DNA from 3 places in the Lysinibacillus sp. CD3-6 genome. Region 2 is predicted to be linked to each of the others. Evidence: a T-box and tRNA genes for the amino acid it is inferred to sense, from the RefSeq annotation. Region 2 holds a T-box; the other regions hold tRNA genes.
The links. The T-box of region 2 lies ahead of argS (arginine--tRNA ligase). A T-box ahead of a tRNA ligase gene usually reads a tRNA of that ligase, here a tRNA-Arg.
Positions count from the first base shown of each region.

Region 1: it has a tRNA-Arg gene. The T-box ahead of argS (arginine--tRNA ligase) is inferred to sense a tRNA for this amino acid. The anticodon was not compared.
Region 3: it has a tRNA-Arg gene. The T-box ahead of argS (arginine--tRNA ligase) is inferred to sense a tRNA for this amino acid. The anticodon was not compared.

Region 1 covers NZ_CP085880.1:3,996,485-4,003,597, forward strand. Annotated here, with positions in the region: gene FH508_RS19835 (spore coat protein) at 1-414, shown strand, start outside; gene FH508_RS19840 (amino acid ABC transporter ATP-binding protein) at 466-1,188, opposite strand; gene FH508_RS19845 (amino acid ABC transporter permease) at 1,185-1,889, opposite strand; gene FH508_RS19850 (basic amino acid ABC transporter substrate-binding protein) at 1,981-2,775, opposite strand; tRNA gene FH508_RS19855 (tRNA-Arg) at 3,281-3,355, opposite strand; gene clpP (ATP-dependent Clp endopeptidase proteolytic subunit ClpP) at 3,663-4,250, shown strand; gene FH508_RS19865 (HPr family phosphocarrier protein) at 4,431-4,688, opposite strand; gene whiA (DNA-binding protein WhiA) at 4,798-5,745, opposite strand; gene yvcK (gluconeogenesis factor YvcK family protein) at 5,836-6,807, opposite strand; gene rapZ (RNase adapter RapZ) at 6,812-7,113, opposite strand, start outside.
Region 2 covers NZ_CP085880.1:2,461,237-2,468,349, forward strand. Annotated here, with positions in the region: gene FH508_RS11895 (TcaA NTF2-like domain-containing protein) at 1-713, opposite strand, end outside; gene FH508_RS11900 (DUF6241 domain-containing protein) at 930-1,523, opposite strand; gene FH508_RS11905 (MFS transporter) at 1,954-3,138, opposite strand; partial or broken gene argS (arginine--tRNA ligase) at 3,307-4,985, opposite strand; T-box leader at 5,029-5,245, opposite strand; gene FH508_RS11915 (ABC-F family ATP-binding cassette domain-containing protein) at 5,484-7,088, shown strand.
Region 3 covers NZ_CP085880.1:3,503,424-3,510,536, reverse strand. Annotated here, with positions in the region: gene FH508_RS17490 (hypothetical protein) at 1-614, opposite strand, end outside; gene FH508_RS17485 (SDR family NAD(P)-dependent oxidoreductase) at 698-1,444, opposite strand; tRNA gene FH508_RS17480 (tRNA-Arg) at 1,672-1,745, shown strand; gene FH508_RS17475 (MerR family transcriptional regulator) at 2,281-2,700, opposite strand; gene FH508_RS17470 (flavin reductase family protein) at 2,935-3,549, shown strand; gene FH508_RS17465 (SDR family NAD(P)-dependent oxidoreductase) at 4,166-4,975, opposite strand; partial or broken gene FH508_RS17460 (SDR family NAD(P)-dependent oxidoreductase) at 5,105-5,840, shown strand; gene FH508_RS17455 (TetR/AcrR family transcriptional regulator) at 5,908-6,495, shown strand; partial or broken gene FH508_RS17450 (SDR family NAD(P)-dependent oxidoreductase) at 6,750-7,113, shown strand, end outside.

The DNA of each region.
Region 1 (7,113 bases), 1.5 Mb from region 2:
ACACTCGGTATGTACAATACGATTGTGGAATCTTTTAAAACAGGGCATGATCCTTCTGTTCCAACTGGTCGCTATGAAATGCAGACAGGGAACAACTTCCAATATGGCATTAAGCCTTCTCAGCCGAAAAAGCCTATGCAAAATGCAAGTGAAATCAATGATGAAGTCATTTCAGGCTTCTTACTTGGTGCACATAAAGGTTCAGCTAAATGTATGACTGCAGCAGCAACTGAAACAACAAATCCAGTTGTGCGTCGTGTAGTTGCTGATAGTATTCCCAACTGCATCGAGATGGCATACGAAGTATCTATTTACCAAAATAAGCATGGCTATTATCAAGTGCCACAATACACGCAACAAGATATGCGTGCAATGCTTGATGCCTATGCAACAACTACAAATCCCCTCCATTAAATACAAAAAAACCATTCATCGCTTATGCGTTGAATGGTTTTTCCCATTTTTTTATAAAACTTTTCCTAAAAATGCTTTGGTCCGCTCATTTTTCGGGTTACCAAAGAGTTCTTCTGGTGTTCCTTCTTCTACGATATAGCCACCATCCATAAACACAACACGATCTCCAACTTCTCGTGCAAAGCCCATTTCATGTGTCACGACAATCATTGTCATTCCTTCAATCGCTAGATTTTTCATAACATCTAATACTTCTTTCACCATTTCTGGATCTAGTGCGGAAGTTGGCTCATCAAATAAAATAGCTTTAGGTTTCATCGCTAATGCTCTTGCAATCGCTACACGTTGCTGCTGTCCACCTGAAAGCTGCTCAGGATAGTTGTAAGCCTTACTATCTAGCCCGACCTTTTGCAGTAACTCATGCCCTAGTTTCTCTGCATCTGCACGGTTCATTTTGCGAATTTGCATTGGTGCCATTGTTACATTATCAATGACATTCATGTGAGGGAACAAATTAAATTGTTGGAATACCATTCCGACCTCTGCTCGAATAGCATTGATATTCGTTTTTGGTCCATTTACCTTCACATTTTCAATATAAATTGCACCATCTGTCACTTCTTCTAGCATATTTATGCAACGTAAAAAAGTACTTTTTCCTGATCCTGAAGGTCCAATAACACAGACAACTTGCTTTTCATGTATTTCATAATCGATGCCCTTTAATACTTCCAGTTTTCCGAAGTATTTGTGTAAGTTTTCAATTCTAATCATCTTGCTTCTCTCCCTTCCGCTTTACGAGGGATATAGCTGTTGCTGAATCGTTTTTCAATAAACGCGACTACCTTTGTCACAACATATGTTAAAACTAAGTATAGCAATGCGGCTACAATATAAGGTTCCCAGAAACGGAAGCTCGCACCTGCCACAACTTTACTTGCATATAAAATATCTGGCGCTGCAATAACCGTTACTAATGATGAGTCTTTTAATAATGCAATAAATTCATTGCCAAGTGGTGGAATCATTCGTCTGAAAGCCTGTGGTAAAATAACTTTTTTCATCGCTTGATTGTGTGTTAGGCCAAGTGAACGCGCTGCCTCCATTTGTCCTTTATCAATGCTTTGAATTCCCGCACGGAATATTTCTGCATTATAGGCTGCACAGTTTAATACAAGCGCAGTTATACCTGACACCATATATCCTAATGAATGGCCAAAAATTGTTGGAATCACCGCTAAATGAATTAATAAAATTTGCACTAGCATTGGTGTCCCACGGAATAAATCGACATATAGTTTACATGGCCAGTAAATAAACTTATTTTTAGATACTTTCCCTAAACCTAATAGTAAGCCTAAAATTATACCACCAAAATAACCACTGAGCGTTAAGATGATTGTTATACCAATACCACGGATAAACATATCACGGTAGTTCCAAACTATGTCCCAGCGTAAATCAAAGATGTCCATTAGAACCCCTACTTTCCCTATCAATTTCTCTATTAAATACGCTAATAAATCAAATGAGCCGCTAGCATGATTAGGCTAACGGCATCATCCATTACTTAAAGTCCTTACCAGTAATTTCTTTTAATTTACCATTGTCTTTAATTTTTTGTAGACCTTCATTCAATAGGTTTAATAATTCCGTATTACCTTTTTTCACCATAAAGCCGTAGTATTCTTTTTCAAATGCATCATCTTCAACTACTTTAAGTTTCGCTTTTGGGTTAGCTTTAATATATTCATAAATAACTGCATTATCACCAATTGTTGCATCAACGTTCCCATTTAACATTTCTTGAATAGCAACAGGTTGGCTTTCGAATGCCATAATGTTTGTGCTTGCATCACCTTGTAATTTTTTTGCAGCCATATGACCAGTGGCATTTATTTGCACTGAAATCTTTTTATCTTTTAAATCTGCTAATGACGTAATATCTGAATCCTCTTTAACTACGATTAATAATTGAGATTCATAGTATGGCTCTGTAAAATCGAATGACGCCTTACGTTCTTCATTAATTGTAATCCCCGATGCACCGATGTGTGTTTCACCATTTTTAATTGTTTGGAATACAGGCTCCCACCCGATGTTTTCCCATTCCACTTTAAAGCCCATTTCATCTGCAATCGCTTGCAAAATATCGACATCTAATCCTACAATATTCCCTTTATCGTCAATCGATTCAAATGGTGCAAAAGTAGCCTCTGTACCTACCTTATAAACTTTGTCCTTACCGCCACCATCAGAAACTGCGTCGCCAGAAGATGCATCTTCTTTTGCACCACAGCCTACTAGCACTAGCGTAAATGCTGCTACAACCATTAATAACGTCCAAAAACGTTTTTTCATAGTTTTTCCCCCTATACAATTAATATTTTCCGACTAATTCAATTTTATCAATTCGGAAATGTTAGACTATTAGGTCAATTATAGTGTCAATAGAGGGGATATACAATACGATTTCGTATAAAAGTGATTATTTTTTCATAATAATTAATTTTATAATACAAAACGTAGAGAAATTATGTAATAAAAACAATATCTATGTCTGAAAATGTATACTTATGCAATATTAAGATGATTTTTATGCTAAATTTAGATATTTTTGACCACAAAAAAAGAATCCTCTCAGATAGGATTCTTCTTTTGTGCTAGCAATGCTAGCTTCACGATCAGTATGTTCACTAAAAAACTTTTTGGAGTTATTGCTTTTGATGGTTTAGAAAGGAATCATAATGGGAATAATGCCTACGGGACAGATTTCCACCATATTCCTCTCTTTCTCCATTAAGCAGGCTGCTAAGCAACTTAATAGGAGAATCGAGCTATAAAAGTAAATCAATTCATCAGTAAATGGCGCCCTCGGAGGGAATCGAACCCCCAGTGCAAGAACCGGAATCTTACGTGTTATCCATTACACCACGAGGGCAATTGAACATAAAAAAAAAGTACTCACTCTTAGGCTTTACGGTAAAGCATCATGTAGATAACCCTCATTGTAGAAGCATACCTGCAAAATAGTGTACTGTACTTTAACTTACGACCTTTCCATTATACAAACCTATTGCCCACAATTCAACTATAATTTAAAATTTTTATTAGGGATTTTATTTCTTAATATCAGCGTTAATATTTGACCTTCCCTGACTATAATGTGTATGATAAGGTTACAACTGAAATATAATGGATGATTTCAGTAAAAGTATTCGAATTTAGCTTTTTAAGGAGGATTTAACATGAATTTAATTCCTACAGTTATTGAACAAACAAGTCGTGGTGAGCGTGCTTATGACATTTATTCACGACTACTAAAAGACCGTATTATCCTATTAGGAAGTGCAATTGATGACAACGTTGCAAACTCAATCGTTGCGCAGCTTCTATTTTTAGAAGCAGAAGATCCAGATAAAGACATTTCTCTTTACATTAACTCACCAGGTGGTTCTATTACAGCTGGTATGGCAATCTACGATACAATGCAATTCATCAAGCCAAAAGTACAAACAATTTGTATTGGTATGGCTGCATCAATGGGTGCGTTCCTACTTGCTGCTGGTGAACCTGGTAAACGCTATGCATTACCAAATGCAGAAGTAATGATTCACCAACCACTTGGCGGTGCACAAGGTCAAGCGACTGAAATTGAAATTGCTGCAAAACGCATTTTATTCCTTCGTGAAAAATTAAATGGTATTTTATCTGAACGTACTGGTCAGCCACTAGAAGTCATCTCACGAGATACTGATCGTGATAACTTCATGACAGCTGAACGTGCTAAAGAATACGGCTTAATCGACCACATTTTTGTACGTAACGAACGTTAATTAGAAAAACCCGCTAAGTCCAGATGACTTAGCGGGTTTTTTATGTGTGCCAGGCACTCGAACAATTCTGAATCTTTCGAATTGCACTAGTGACTGACACTCAAAATACAGTGCCCGTGGAAATCCACAGCGTTGATGCTAAAAACCCTCTAAGTCCAGGTGACTTAGAGGGTTTTTTATTTAGTCTTCTTTTTCAATAAGAGCAGCTAATGATGTAACCGCTTGCTCTGCATCGCTACCTTCACTGCTTAAAACAACTTTCGTACCTTTAGCAATCGCTAAGCTCATTACACCCATAATGGATTTGGCATTTACTTTTTTCTCATCTTTCTCAAGAAAAATATCAGCACTAAAACGATTTGCTTCCTGTACAAACAAAGCCGCTTGTCTAGCTTGAAGTCCTAATTTTAATTTTACCTGGACTGTTTTCTCAGTCATTCGCAATTCTCTCCTTCACTACCGTTCGTCTCTTAGTTTTATATTACCGCACTTTACAGCAGAAGAACAATAAGCGATTGCACTTGCTTTCTGTCTTTTGTATGAAAGCTTAACCGCCTATTTTTTCACCTCTTCTTAGTGCATCTGCTATTTCATCTATTTTACGCAATCGATGATTAACGCCTGATTTGCTAACCGTTCCACTTGATACCATTTCACCAAGTTCTTTTAACGTCACATCTTGATATTCCACACGTAAGCGTGCAATTTCACGAAGCTTTTCAGGCAACTGATCCAGCCCTACTGAATTTTCAATAAAGCGAATATTTTCTACCTGGCGCAGTGCAGCACCGATTGTTTTATTCAAGTTTGCTGTTTCACAGTTTACAATACGATTAACACTATTTCGCATATCGCGTAGTATGCGAACATCTTCAAATTTCATCATCGCTTGATGAGCTCCGACAATGTTTAAAAAATCGGAAATCTTTTCCGCTTCTTTTAAGTATGTCACAAAGCCCTTCTTTCGTTCAATTGTTTTTGCATTTAACTCAAATTCATTCATTAAATCCATTAATGCTTCACCGTGTTCTTTATACAAAGAATAAATTTCTAAGTGATAGGCAGACGTTTCTGGGTTATTTACCGAGCCACCTGCTAAAAATGCTCCACGTAAGTAAGCTCTTTTATGGCCACTCTTTTTTATAAGCTCTTTAGAAATTGTGTGATTGAATTGGAAATCATCCGATATTATCGCTAAATCAATAAGTAACTCCCGCGCCCCTTCTCGCACACGACATATATACACGTTATTTTTTTTCAAACGCATTTTCTTCCGTACAAGTAGCTCTACGTTATATGGATACAACTTCTTCATAATAGTGTAAAGCCTTCTTGCAATCGCTGCATTTTCGGTTTGTACGTCTAAACTAAGTTGCTTGTTTGCAAAAGATAATGAACCATTCATACGAATTAATGCAGATACTTCTGCTTTCATACAATAATCGTCCGCTTCTACTTGCGTCAGCTCTTTTTTCGTTTCTGAAGCAAATGACATATTACGCCCTCCTTTCGACCTTTATTTCTATGTATATGTTCATCTTACCATATACAACAAGCATTCTTTAGGACTCTATTGTTGGCTTCCTTACTTTTTCGGTAAGATTTTTGCATAATCCACAAGCCATTGTGCCACATTTGCAGCATTATGGCGCACTGTCCCATCTGGTCGAATGGTTGCAATATCACGTTTAATAACCTCTAATCCCATACTTTCAAGCTTTCCAACATCGAATGTTACGGGTTCCGCACATTCCTCTTTATAAAGCTCTTTAACAGGATGTGGAAGTTGTTCATCATTTACTAAAATAGCATCAATAAAGGAATGTCCAACATGCTTGTGAATTGCCTCAACATGGTCACCTGCTGTATAAGAAATGGTCTCCCCTTTTTGGGTCATTAAATTACATACATAAATTTTTCGTCCCTTTGCTCTAACTACAGCTTCTCCAATTTCTTTTACTAGCAAATTAGGAATAATACTTGTATATAAGCTACCAGGTCCTATTAAAATATAGTCAGCACGATTAATTGCGCGTATTGCTTCTGGTAACGGCTGCACATTTTCAGGCACTAAAAAAACGCGATCAATGCGCTTTCCAGCAGTAGGAATTTTCGACTCACCTTGAATTACTGCCCCATCTTCTAGTTCGGCATGTAAAGTAATTTTTTTATTAGCAGCTGGAATTACTCGACCATGTACTTTTAAAACTTTTCCCATTTCGCTAATAGCATGGCTAAAATCTCCAGTAATATCGGTTAAGGCCGTTAACATTAAATTGCCAAGAGAATGACCATTTAAATCTTCTGATACGGAAAAACGATATTGAAACATTTGCTCAACGAGTGGTTCCACATCCGATAATGCCGCAATGACATTACGAACATCCCCAGGCGGGGGGATATCATAATCATCACGTAAACGTCCTGAGGAACCACCATCATCCGCAACTGTTACGATTGCAGTGATATCAAACGGGTGATGCTTTAAACCACGTAGTAACGTAGAAAGGCCAGTACCACCACCTATTACAACTAGCCTTGTATGCTTTTTCCCCATTCACTCAATCCTTTCTTCGATTGATGTCACGGTGCGATATCACAGCATTTTCTTTTTTGGCCAAGCAAGCGCCAAAATATTCTGCTAAAGTCACCGAACGATGCTGTCCTCCTGTACAACCAAAAGCAATGACAAGTTGCGATTTCCCCTCTTGTTTATAAAGCGGTATCATAAATTCAAACAAATCCGTTAGTTTTTGAATTAGGATTTGTGTATCCTCTAACGCTAATACATAAGAAGAGACTTCTGTTTGCAAACCAGTTTTAGGGCGCAATTCCTCTACATAATAAGGATTTTTTAAAAAGC
Region 2 (7,113 bases):
TGTTGCACTGCTTCTTTGTCTCCGTTTTCACTATACTTAAATAGATTTTTTGATTGAGACAAACGATCTTTTGCCTTCATGCCGTCTGTAATCCATTCATCAAGTAACTGTACTATATCTTGCAATGGCAATATGTATGGTTGTGAAACACCTTGTTGCTGTCGATTAAAATAAATGCCCACGATTTGACCTTTCTCTGCCTCCATTACAGGGCTACCAGGTGGTAATGCTTCCTCTCCATCTATATAATACGCAGCTACCTTGTCATTATATTTTTTGATTGTGTGTGGCAAGCCATCGACATACACGGCTAGGTTATCCAAATTTCCATTATAAACGGTTGGAACGTTGACCGTAGCGTTATACTTCACTTGTAGCACGGCTATATTATAGGCTGTCGACATATAACGTACTTCAGCTTCTACAAGCTTATCGTTACTAAATTGCACAAGTGCTGTTGGCTTTGAGGATACGAGTGCTCCATTCGTTACAATATAGAGCATCTTTGGCTCTTTTTTCACGATAATGCCTGCACCAATACCGTTCTCTCCTACAACCTTTACCTCTGGAACAAGCTTTTCCTCCTGCTTCTCCACAGGCTTTTCCGATTTCACTTCAGCCTTTTCCTTGTTAAACATTTCTGCAACGGACTGATCACCACAGCCTGTTAATAGGAAGGTTGCCGCTCCAACAATTAGCATTTTGTTTCGCATACATTCACCAGTACTTTCTTTCTCATCTTCTTTCCTATTCTATCATAAACAAGGATGTCATTCGTTTCAAGTTTACATAATATTATTATTTATTTATTTTCTTTAGAAGAAACGCTTTTATCAAAAAAAGGAAAAACCTATTATTTATTAATAGTAAAAACGAACTGATTTTTTCATTCATTCTCCGTATACTACATAAAAAAAGAAAAACAGAATTTAATTCTGTTTTTCTTTTGGAATACCAAAAACTCGGAATATGTAGTCTTGCTCTTGTTCTTTTGACGCAATACCTGTGGCTATACCACCTTGTTTTGTTCCTTGAATAAACCACATCTCGTTATGGTCTTGATCTACCGTTGAAAAATCATCTTGTTTCCAACGCTTTAATATCTCTACATATTTTTCGCTATAATCGAAACTATCTTTATTTTCCTCTACCATTTGCAACAATGTACTTATTCGTTCGGGAGTAATCATAATCGATGATTCTTTCTCATCTGCAATTATCTTTTGATGTGACATTTGTTGAATAACTTCTTGCACTAGGTTATCGACAAAGGGTTCATCTCCAGATTTCCATTCATCAATCATCTTGGAATAAGTTGGATTTTCCCAACCGAAGTATATATCCACTGTCGATACAAACGCTTCCACTTCATCTACTTTTGAAATTGATTGACTGTTTTCGAGTTGACTTCTGTCACTTTCAGATTCTTCGTTTGCATAGTACTTTTTTATTATCAAAAAAGTACCATATATACTCAGAAACGCCGTTAAAACAACTACAACTAAAACATGACTCAACTTCATTTTTTGCCACCTTTCTTTATTAATTAATAATTTACCCAAAAAATATCACATCGTTTCCTAGAATTCAACATCAAACAAGTCATTTGGCTAAACGATAGAATCCTGTTCTTTGTAATATATGCGAACCTAATTTTTCATAAAATTACCTTTAAAAGTATAATTATTGACTTTATTTATAGCATTTTTACATTTGAATGCCGTTGATTTCCGTTACGGGCGGACGCTTTCCGCGGGCACAATGTAAGCCACAACCCTCGCTAACGCGCGGTCTGTTGTGTCTTACATTTTGTGGTGTTCCCGCAGGAGTCGCCGCCCTCCACTTCAATCAACTGAATAATTTAGGCATCATGAGAGAACTACTGGATGCATTTTGTAATATGATTTATTAAAAAAAGGCATGCCCTATTATTCAAGCATGCCCGTCATGTATTTATTTTTTCTTTAATACGAGTGATGTACCTATAATACCTATCATTAAAACTAAAAATATTGCATAGGTAAACGAATGATTGCCCGTTAAATCATAGCAATAACCGATTAATGTTGGAATAATAGCGCTCATCATAAATCCACCTGACATTACCATCGATGACCAACTGTTTGCTTCTTCGTTATTCCGTGCTTCATCCAACGGTAATAATAACCCGATAGGAAACAATCCGCTAAGTACTACCCCTATAATGAGGACAGCCACCCATAACATTAAACCTGTTGCTACCCATAATAATGCAAAGCCGATAACTCCCATAATGGCTAATGTTAGAAGCCAACGAATGCGACTTCGCCATTTTTCCATTAGCATCGGTACGACAATATTTCCAATCATTTGTACAATAGATAGAAATGTAAGCATCGAACTAGCAGTCACAAGTGAGAAGCCTTTATCTTGTAGCATTGGTGTTAACCACGACATCATAGAGAAAAAGAGCGATGTTTGCAGACCAAAATAAAGTAAAATCGTCCATGCTCGACCGTTTTTCCACGGATTACGTGCAGTTTCCTTTTTAGGATATTCTCCTTGTACAGACTGATGATGACCTTGTTTGTTTTGGATAACAAGCAACCAAATCATTAGAGCAATTACTGCAAGCACTGCCCAACTACCAAGTGCAACTGTCCAATTTTGATGAAAGCCATTGTAAAATGATACTGTTAATGCCGCGCTTAATGTGGCACCTGTTCCAATACCAAAAGAATACACCCCAACAACTGTAGTAAAGCGACTCGGGAATTTTTCTTTTATAAATGCATTTAACATCGGACCGATAATGGCAATAGCAAACCCTGCTATAAAACTTGTCACGACTAGCAATGCATAGCTTTCTTTTAACAACCGTAATCCATTGGCAAATACAAGCAGGGCTAAAAGCAATGCAATAGCAGACTTCGTACCAAGACGTTTTTGTAACGGGACAGCCACTGGTGCAAACAGGCCCATACAGAACACTGGAATGGATGTTAGTAGACTCATTTGTGTATTGGATACTTGTAGCGACTCCATTAATACATTAAACAAGGGGCCAATGCCCGTTACAGCAGGTCGCATATTGAGGGCAACGAAAAATATACTAACAACAGCGAATACTATTGAAGCCGTCCATTGTTTATTATTCATAACATTTAATACCTTTCTTCATGCCAATTTCATTATTCGTCATTCAACCTGCACTTGATTCACTACTATCGTTGTCAGACATCTGATTTCTTATATTTATTTTTACCATTTTTTCTACATAACGTCAATATTTCGGGGAATTCCTTATTAAATTGCTAAAATCAGACATTACATATTTTTAGGCGCGTTAATGCCTAGAAGGGCTAACGAATCTTCTAGAATCATTGCTACACAATGACATAAAGCTAAACGAGAATTTTGTCTAACATCATTCGATAATATCTTATTAGTTGCATAATATTTATTGAACGATCGTGCTAAATGTAAAGCATATTTAGCAACTATTGACGGATCAGCTTGTTCATAAGCAATTGTAATAACGCGAGGATATTGTTCTAGTAACAGAATGACTGGCCATGCCTGCACGCCTAATGGTTGATAAGTCATCTCCCCCAGTTGCCCATTCGCTTTTTCTAAAATAGAAAAATACGAGCATATGTGTATTGAATATATGGTCCTGTCTCGCCTTCAAATTGCATCATTTGCTCAATTGAAAACTCAATATCATGTAAGCGATAATTTTTTAAGTCGTTGAAAATCACAGCACCGACACCAACTTGCTTCGCTACTTCTTCTTTATTTTGTAAATTGGGATTTTTCATTTCAATATTTTGTTTTGCTGTAGCAATTGCTTCAGTCAACACATCATTGAGTAACACAATCTTGCCTTTACGCGTTGACATTTTTTTGCCCTCTTTTAGAATCATCCCAAAAGCTACATGACTTAAATTACTTGCCCAATCGTAACCCATTTTCTCCACTACATTAAATAACTGTTTGAAATGAAGCGTTTGTTCATGTCCTACAACATAAACTATTTTTTCAGGATGATATTGTTGAATACGATAAAAAGCTGCTGCTAAGTCACGCGTAGCATATAGTGTAGCACCGTCTGTTTTAGTAATAATACAAGGAGGCATTTCCTCTTTCTCTAATTCAACAACATACGCACCTTCAGAAAGAGTAAGTAATCCTTTTTCTTGTAATTCATTTACTACCGTGTGCATTTTATCATTATAGAAAGCTTCACCATCGTATGCATCAAATTGAATGCCTAGAAGCTGATATAGTGTTTTGAATTCTTCTAACGATACTTCTCTAAACCAATGCCATAGCGCAAGTGCTTCTTCGTCCTTATCCTCTAACGCTTTAAATGCAACACGCGCTTGCTCAATTAAAGTAGTATCTCGCTCTGCCTCTTCATGAAACTTCACATAGATTTTCAATAATTCCTCAATCGGTGCAGCTTCAATTGTTTGCTGATGTCCCCATCGTTTATACGCAACAATTAATTTTCCAAACTGTGTTCCCCAATCACCTAAATGATTAATACGAATAGCGTTATAGCCATTTTTCTCAGCGATATTGGCGAGTGCATTACCAATAACAGTTGAACGTAAATGCCCCATGGAAAAGGGCTTCGCAATATTAGGAGAAGAAAAATCGAATACAACATTGCCTTTTCTCGTTAAACTTGTGCCATATAAATGTTGCTCTTTCACAATTTGCTTTAATACTTGTTGTGTAATGATGTGTTGATTTAAAAATAAATTGACATATCCGCCGACTATTTCAACCGACTGAATCACATCACACGTTAAGTTTTTTTGAATATTAGATGCAATTAGTTGAGGAGATTGCCCGAGCTTTTTAGCCAGTTTAAAACATGGTAATGAAAAATCACCAAGGTCTACATGTTTAGGTTTTTCAAGTATTTTTTCAATCTCTTCTACTTCCACTTGATTATTTAACGTACTAGCAATACTTTTTGCAATTTGTAAATTCATGTACTTATTCCCCCTTTTATATAAAAAAAAGCCCTCGTCTCAATTAAGAGACGAGAGCATAGATTCCCGTGGTACCACTCTAGTTGCCAAAATTATGACCACTTTCTGTTGATAACGAGGTGACTCCCCGATATTCCCTACTACTATTTCGGGAAATTTCTCCAAAGTGCGTTTCATTCAAATAGTCTGCATTAGGCTCACACCATCCCTAATTCGCTTAGCAGCACAAAATGAACTACTTTCTTTTTCACAGAATTTAACAACTAATGATTTTGGAATATTCTATATTATCCAATCTTGAAAGTCAACTACAACTATATATTTTCTTAAAAAGTGATTAATTGTATCTTTATTCAATGAAAAACAAGTAATTTGTACTATTAATTGTGCTATATAGTACTGAACTATGAGCGGTAAACGTTGATGTCATAATGTTTATAGACTATGGAACATATTTCATGATATACTAGAGCCATTGTGAAAAAAGGAGGAACTTGCATGATTCAAGTAAGTAATGTAGGTCTTCGCTATGGCGATCGTAAACTATTTGAAGACGTAAATATAAAATTCACACCAGGGAATTGCTACGGTTTAATCGGGGCAAACGGTGCAGGAAAATCAACATTCCTAAAAATACTTTCTGGTGAAATTGAAGCACAAGAAGGTAATGTATCAATGGGTAAGGACGAACGCTTATCTGTCCTTAAACAAAATCACTTTGAATACGATGAGCATACAGTGCTTGATACGGTGATTATGGGTAACAAACGCCTATATGACGTGAAAAATGAAAAAGATGCAATTTATGCAAAAGAAGATTTCTCTGATGAAGATGGCATGCGTGCTGCTGAATTAGAAGGTGAATTTGCAGAGCTAAACGGTTGGGAAGCTGAATCAGAAGCTGCAACATTATTAAACGGTTTAGGCATCTCAGATGATCTTCACTACATGTTAATGGGTGATCTTGAAGGTTCTGACAAAGTCAAAGTATTATTAGCACAAGCATTATTCGGTCAACCAGATGTACTATTACTGGATGAGCCTACCAACCACCTTGACTTAAAAGCGATTCAATGGTTAGAAGAATTCCTAATTAACTTTGAAAATACAGTTATCGTCGTATCCCATGACCGTCACTTCTTAAACAAAGTATGTACACATATTGCGGATCTTGATTTCTCAAAAATCCAATTATATGTAGGGAACTATGATTTCTGGTATGAATCTTCTCAATTAGCACAAAAAATGGCGCAAGACCAAAATTCTAAAAAAGAAGAAAAAATTAAAGAATTACAAGCGTTTATCGCTCGTTTCTCTGCCAATGCATCAAAATCAAAACAAGCAACATCACGTAAAAAAATGTTGGATAAAATTGAGCTTGATGACATTAAACCTTCTAGCCGTAAATATCCATTCATCAACTTCCAAATCGGCCGCGAAATCGGTAATGATGTATTAACAGTTGATGGTCTTACAGCAAGTCAAGACGGTCAAACTTTATTTAAAGACATTCGTTTCTCAATGAATAAAGATGATAAAATCGTTTTACTTGGTAGCCCAATGGCTAAAACAGCTCTTCTTGATATCTTAATGGAAGATAAAGAAGCTGATGCTGGTACATTTAAATGGGGTGTTACAACATCTCAAAGCTATTTCGAAAACGATCATGATAAATACTTTGAAGGTTCAGAAAAGTCTTTAGTAGAATGGCTACGTCAATATTCACCTGACGATGAAACAGAAAGCTTCCTACGTGGTTTCTTAGGTCGTATGCTATTCTCTGGTGAAGAAGTGAAAAAATCTCCATCTGTATTATCTGGGGGAGAAAAAGTGCGTTGTATGCTTTCAAAAATGATGCTAGCAACAGCCAACGTCATTTTACTAGATGAACCAACAAACCACCTTGATCTTGAATCAATTCAAGCACTAAATGAAGGCTTAATCCGCTTTAAAGGGGCGATGATTTTCACATCTCATGACCATCAGTTCATTCAAACAATTGCAAACCGTGTCATTGAAATCCGTGAAGATGGTTCAATTTTAGACAAACAATTAACATATGATGAGTTTTTAGAGTGGAAAGATAGCCAAGGCTTAAACTAATCCAATCGTCAATTAAGCTCCCCCA
Region 3 (7,113 bases), 1.0 Mb from region 2:
GACATTTCGAGTACCTCTGCTTCAATCTCATCAAAAACTTGCACATCTGCTTGATAGTCTTTTTGAATCATTGTAACAGCTTCTTTTTTCGTTAAAGCTAAATGGCTATAAAACATTTGCTGTACGGCTTCCTTACTCAAATATGGATTAATCGTACTTAAAAATATCGCAATATCATCGGCATTACGATACCATTCTTTTTCCTTTGCTGCTGCGGTTGCCGCATCTCCTTTATTCGCTGCAGTCACGAGCTGCGCTGCAATAAGTAGATGCTCTTTAATCAGCTCGGCGTATCGATCAGCTAGTTGATCTCCGTAAAAAGGACGGAGACAATTTCCTAAATCTGTCGCATTGCGTAAAAGACGTGTTTGTACAAATGGTAAATCAGGCAAACCAAAGACAATACTAATAATGGTCATTCTCGTCCAATTGACATGCTCCAACCACAACAATCGATTCATCGCCATATAATCAGATTCTGCTTTACTGATACACAGTCGAGTATCTCTCTGGGGTTTTAAAAAGTGCCGAATAGGTGCCGTATATTGGGTATAAGGGGTAGTATAAATAGCGCTTAATGAATTGCCGTAATAGTCATTTATATACGGATACAATGCACGTTCACTCCCTCAAAAAATTCATTCTATTTTAGAATACTCGACAATATCCTTGGATGTGCATAAATGAAGAGTGTTCATTAATCTTCATACATCATTTTCTTGGTCATTCCACCATCGACAGTAAGATTGATACCTGTGACAAATCGATTCGCTGGATTTGTTAAATACAGACATGCTTGTGCAATATCTTCTGGCATGCCAACCCGCCCTGATAAATGTTGTGCATGATCGATTGAACGTAACTGACCATAATCCCCCGTCTCAATCCAACCAGGTGATATACAGTTGACCGTAATCTGATCTGGCCCTAAAGAGCGTGCTAGAGCGTGTGTTAAAGCGACAATACCACCCTTTGAAGCGGCATAAGCCTCAGTATTAGGTTCAGACATAAACGCCCGCGTAGAGGCTAAAGAAACGATCGAACCACCATGCTCATTCGTCCGCATTACTTTTGCCGCCTCTCTAGAACAAAATAAAACACTCGTTAAATTCGTCTGTAACATATCATGCCATTGTTCAAACGTAATGTCATAAGGTGAAAGATGTTGAAACTTACCCGCATTATTAATTAAAATGCTGATTGTCCCAAAATGCTTTACCGTTTGTTGCATTAAAGAAACAATAGCTTGTTCCTGTGAAACATCTGTTTCTATAAACAATGCCGAATAACCTTGCTCATGCATTTCTTGCTCCAGCTGTTTACCGAGCGCTACATTGACATCGGCAATGACAACCTTTGCTCCACTCTTTGCGTATGCTAGCACAATGCCTTTACCAATGCCATGTGCACCCCCAGTCACTACAACAACAGCGTTCTTAAACATGCCTATACCTCCTATCATTTAGTTTTCATTATTTTAGCAAAAATAGGGCACTATAACGTATTAGAATGACATAAAGAAACCTATAGATTCATACAATAAATAGGTATATAATATTTTTAAGGCAAACCTTGCCTTCATAGTAAAATTCATGTTGACATTATGTTATAAACGACATATAATAAATATTGTCTTTCCTAAGAGAAAAGTAAATTAGGAAAACACATCATGTCTCAGTAGCTCAGCAGGATAGAGCAACGGCCTTCTAAGCCGTCGGTCGGGGGTTCGAATCCCTCCTGGGACGTCTAAAGGTTCAGATAGAATAAGTTTGAACCAACTAAAAAGCGCTTCAAATCCTTTGACATCAAGGGTTTGGGGCGCTTTTCCTTTTTTGAGAATACTTTAGAAAGGATAGAAAATGAAAAGTTTCTACACATTTTCTACACAAAATAAGGTGTTACTAAAACGTTTGGTGACTGTTATAGAACTAAGCCGCAATAAGGTTAATTGCATACAAATTGCCGAGCAGACTTCAAGATAACCATTATTCCATTAATTTTTATTAATCAATCAATTCTTTTTTAAGCATTTAAATAGTACCCTTAGAAAATAAATGTAATTGATTTATTCAACAAACGGGCCAGATTGTTGAATAACATTCTTTAACGAAAGTTTCCAAAACGACCGCTTTTGAAATGTTATTTAGGGTATTCGTAACAAGTGATGGAATACCCAATTTAATTATTATGGATTACTACATAATTAACTCATATTGTGAAGTAATGCATCTTCTATTTATTCATGTATTCTGGCCATATTTTAAGGCATTAAGTTCAAGGTCATACTTGTATCGGAGCTTCGTAACTACCTTTGGAAAGTTCGTGATAGCCGGCTAGCTTCTCCTTTGTAAGTGTAATCATGTGGCTCAATTCCTGCTGCTTAGCTTCCAAATCCAACAGATATTTCGAAAGTATTTCTGTTCGTTTATTTAATGTGGGAGTAAATTTAGTAGGGTCTGCCCCTAGCTGTATTTTTTCCATTACACAACCGTCGCGAGTAAATTCTGTGATCTCCTCAAGTGATAAACCTATCTTCTTTAAATTATTTAAACACAGTATATATGAAACTTCGCTCTCGGTATATGCCCTTGCACCTCCTTCGCTGCGATTTGGTCCTTTCAGAACTCCAATTTTCTCGTAATAACGCAATGTATAAGGGGTTAAACCCGTTCTTTCTGACACTTGACTAATTGTGAGCATTGAATGCTTCCTCCTTTGTAATAATGGAATGAAGTAATCGTACACCTTAGAGCTAGCTCTAAGTCAAGTTTTACGAACTCTCACTCTTTTTAAATCCTCCCTTGACTTCGAGTCGACTCTAATTTGTATACTGCATCCATAATAGTTTAGGAGGAATTGCCATGATATCTGAATGTAAAGGTCATTAATCAGTCAATTTTATATAAAAATTAATCAAGAAAGGATGAAATTAACGTGGAAATTACCCCTGAAAAACTTACGTGGAAAGACAGCTACAAATTATATACAGGCTCTATTTTGCCTAGACCGATTGCTTTGGTCTCTACTATCTCAAAGGGAGGTATTCCAAATCTTGCCCCTTTCAGTAATTTTTGCGGCGTTTGTCCTTGGCCATTTATGGTAGCCTTTGCTCCTATGATTCGACCCGAAGATGGTACGAAGAAAGATACCACACGAAACATAGAAGAAACAGGAGAATTTGTAATCAATATCGTGACAGAGGATATTGTAACGAAAGTGAATGAAACATCCATAGAATTTGCACCAGACATAGATGAGTTTCAAGAATCCGGTTTAACACCTATTCCCAGCTCGAAAGTGTTGCCGTTTCGGGTTAAAGAAAGTCCCATACAAATGGAATGTGTATTGGAGAATATGCTAACATTTGGGGAAGGACCAGGATCATCAAACCTCGTTATTGGTCGTGTAGTTAAAATCCACATCGAAGATACACTATACAAAGATGGGAAAATAGATTTAGCCAACTTTAAGCCGGTAGGTCGTCTCTCAGGGCCCCATTATGCGAGAATGTCCGACTTATTTACATTGAAAAGCCCCCAAGGACGCTGACAGGGTCTTAAGAAGGTCAAAACACAATATTAAATTATTGGAAAGCAAAAATAGACTGGTATCAGCAATAGTACCCTAGAGTAGGGGCGAAATCCAGGGTTTCAACCTTGATACCTTTTTAAATTGAGGTATGTTTTAGTTATTCCATTAAAGGGCCATTTAATTGAATATCGTCTTTTTAAAAGTCGGGGTAATTATGTTAAAAAATCGAGCTTTATTTTGAAAATAATTAATCTTATATTTGAATTATAAAATAGCTTGAGTATCCATCATGAATTTAAAAGGAAGAATAGTGGAAGAAATGTTTGGAAAGCAGAATGTCAAATCAATAAAATTTATGGAAAATTAAATTTCTAATGAAAAGAATTGTTTGTTAAAGATTAATCGTTAATAAAATAGATATTATTGAAGCCCTCGAAGAGGCTAGATATATTAACACTAGGATAAAATACTTTTTTAAGTTCTAAATAATTTCTTTAGATAATGAATAAAGAGCCTGCTCAATTGAGCAGGCTTTTATATAGCTAGTGGATTTAAAGGAAACCAAAAACATTTTAGAAGAACTTCTTTAAAATAAAACTAACTTATTCATTGTAAATAAATATTAGCTATAGGCTTACCAGTTTAAATTAGCATTTTTCACAGCATTTACAGTAGGGTTTTGTACAAGCATACCACCGTCTGAGTTAATTATTTGACCAGTAATGAATGAAGACTCATCGCTTGCTAAGAATAAAGCTAAGTTTGCGATATCCATTGGATCACCGATACGATTTAATAATTTGATATCTTTGTAAATATCGATTAAGGAAGCTAAAGCTTCTGGTGCATTGTCGATACGATCTTTTGGTAATACCATACCAGGTGAAATTGCGTTACAACGGATACCTTGTTTACCGAATTGTACAGCCGTTGAGCGTGTTAATGAAATAACCCCTGCTTTTGCTGCAGCATAAGCTGATTTTGTCATTTCGCCTACTTGTCCACCCATTGATGCTGTGTTGATGATTGAACCACCACCGTTATCTAACATCACTGGAAGCGCGTATTTTGTACCTAACATAACAGATTTCAAGTTGTAACGCATTGTTTCATCCCACTCAAATACATCCATATTTTTTACGTCTACATCTTTATGGAAATCTAAACGTGCAGCATTATTCATTAAAATGTCTAAACGGCCATACGTATCAACAGCTGTTTGAATCATTTCTTTGATCATTTCTTCATTACCAATATCCACTTGTTTGGCTACGATTTCTCCGCCAGCTGCTTTAACTTCAGCTACAACACGCTCTAATCCAGCGACATTAATATCAGCTGCTACTACTTTCGCACCTTGTGCAGCGAATAGTTTTACTGTTGTTTCCCCCATGCCTGATGCGGCACCTGTTACGATAGCTACTTTGTTTTCTAAACGATTCATGTTAAAACACCTCTTTGAAATTTTACAAAATGAACTTTTAGGTTGTATATTAGAATTCATTTCGTTAATTTATTATATGAACTATTTTACATTCTGTAAACTAAGTTCGTTCGATAAGGAGGAGAAAATATGCGTTTACATGGTAAAGTAGCCATTATTATGGGTGCTGCTAATGGGATGGGCTCTTCTGAAGCGTAAATCTTCGCTCGTGAAGGGGCAAAAGTAGTAGCTACAGACGTGAACGAAGAAAAATTAATGAAGCTTGCAGCAGAATTTAAAGAAGCAGGTAGTGACATTTTGGTAATGAAGATAACGTAGCTTCAGAAGAAGAATGGAAAGCCGTTGTTGCGAAAACAGTTGAAACGTATGGCAAAGTAGATGTGTTAGTGAATAATGCAGGTGTAGCATTTAATAAAAATTTTGCGACGATGGAAATGGATGAATGGAATTGGGTCATGGACATTAACTTAAATGGTTGTGTACTTGGCATAAAATACGCGATTCCTAAAATGCAAAATGCTGGTGGTGGCTCAGTGATTAATATTTCATCTATGGTGGTATTGTAGGAATGGCAGGATTTAGTCCTTACACAGCTGCAAAAGGTGCATTACGTGCTTTATCAAAATCAGCAGCTGTTGAATACGTTAATGATAAAATCCGTGTCAACTCATCACATCCTGGTATTATCGTGACACCTATGACAGCACATACGATGGAGGCAGGTATGCCATTCTATCAAGCGCATACACAATTACCATACATGGGAGAGCCTGAAGATGTGGCACATGGTGTATTATTCCTAGCATCAGATGAATCACGCTTTATGACAAGTGTAGGTGTTGAATTAGTCATCGATGGTGGATGAACAGCATTGTAATTTAAATTTTAAAAAAAATCGTTTCATGCTACTATTATGACTAGTAGGTGATGAAATGAAATTAGATCCAAGACAAGTAAGATCAAAAGAGAAGTTACATGAAGCATATTTGTCATTGATAATTGAAGGACATGAACAATTATCGATACAACAAGTTTGCGCAAAGGCAGAGGTAACAAGACCGACGTTTTATAAACTGTATAAAGATACGAATGAATTACGAAAAGCAATGATTGAAGAATTACTTTTGGAATTGAAACAAGCACTTACCATTCTTAATCCAAAGTCGCTTGATGAAATTACAGAAGAAGAGAAGCCAGAAAACTTAATTTTGTTTTTTGAACATGTTCAAAAAAATCACATAGCATATGAGACGTTGCTTATCTATCAAACGGATGCGCTGTTTACAAATGGCATCCAAGAAATATTAAAAGAATATGTACGAGATGGAATTTTTTTCTCTAAGACGCGTCCGTTTTTAATTAATGTAAATGAACAGCTCATCATTGCCTATGCAGCAGGTGCCTATTTAGAATGTGTAAGATGGTGGATTACAACCAATTATGAAACACCTCCCGTTGAAATGGCAAAAACACTCATTGAACTATCGCTAAATGGGCCTTATATAAAACGAATGCCTTAATTAGTATAATATTGACAAGAAAATACCCCCCAAAAAAAAGTTCTACTCAACAAGCCACTCTGTTTTCGGACAGAGTGGCTATTTTTATATGTCTTATAAAAGAGAATGTAAATTATTATATTTTGTTATGTATATATTTTACAAAATATAATAATTTAGTATAATTTAAGTGTGGACTAGTTTACAATTTGTAAACTAAACTAAATTGATTTTGAATGGGAGGATAAATCATGCGTTAATTAGGGAAAGTTGCCATCATTACAGGTGCTGCGAGTGGTCAAGGTGCTGAGGAGGCTCGTTTATTTGCCCATGAAGGCGCAAAGGTAGTTGCAACAGATATTAATTTAGAGCTTTTAGAAAAGGTTGTAGCTAAAATTCAATCAAATGGTGGAGAAGTAATTGCGGTTTCACACAATGCACATCGAGTGAAGAGTGGCAAAATGTTGTAGATCAAGCGATTCAATCGTTCGGTAAAGTGGATATATTAGTAAATAATGCAGGTGTTACAGGACCAATAGGACATACAATTGGAGGTATAGATGAAAAGACATGGGACTTCGTTTTAGGTATGAAAGCTGTCATCCCTCAAATGAAGGAAAATGGTGGTGGTAGTATCAT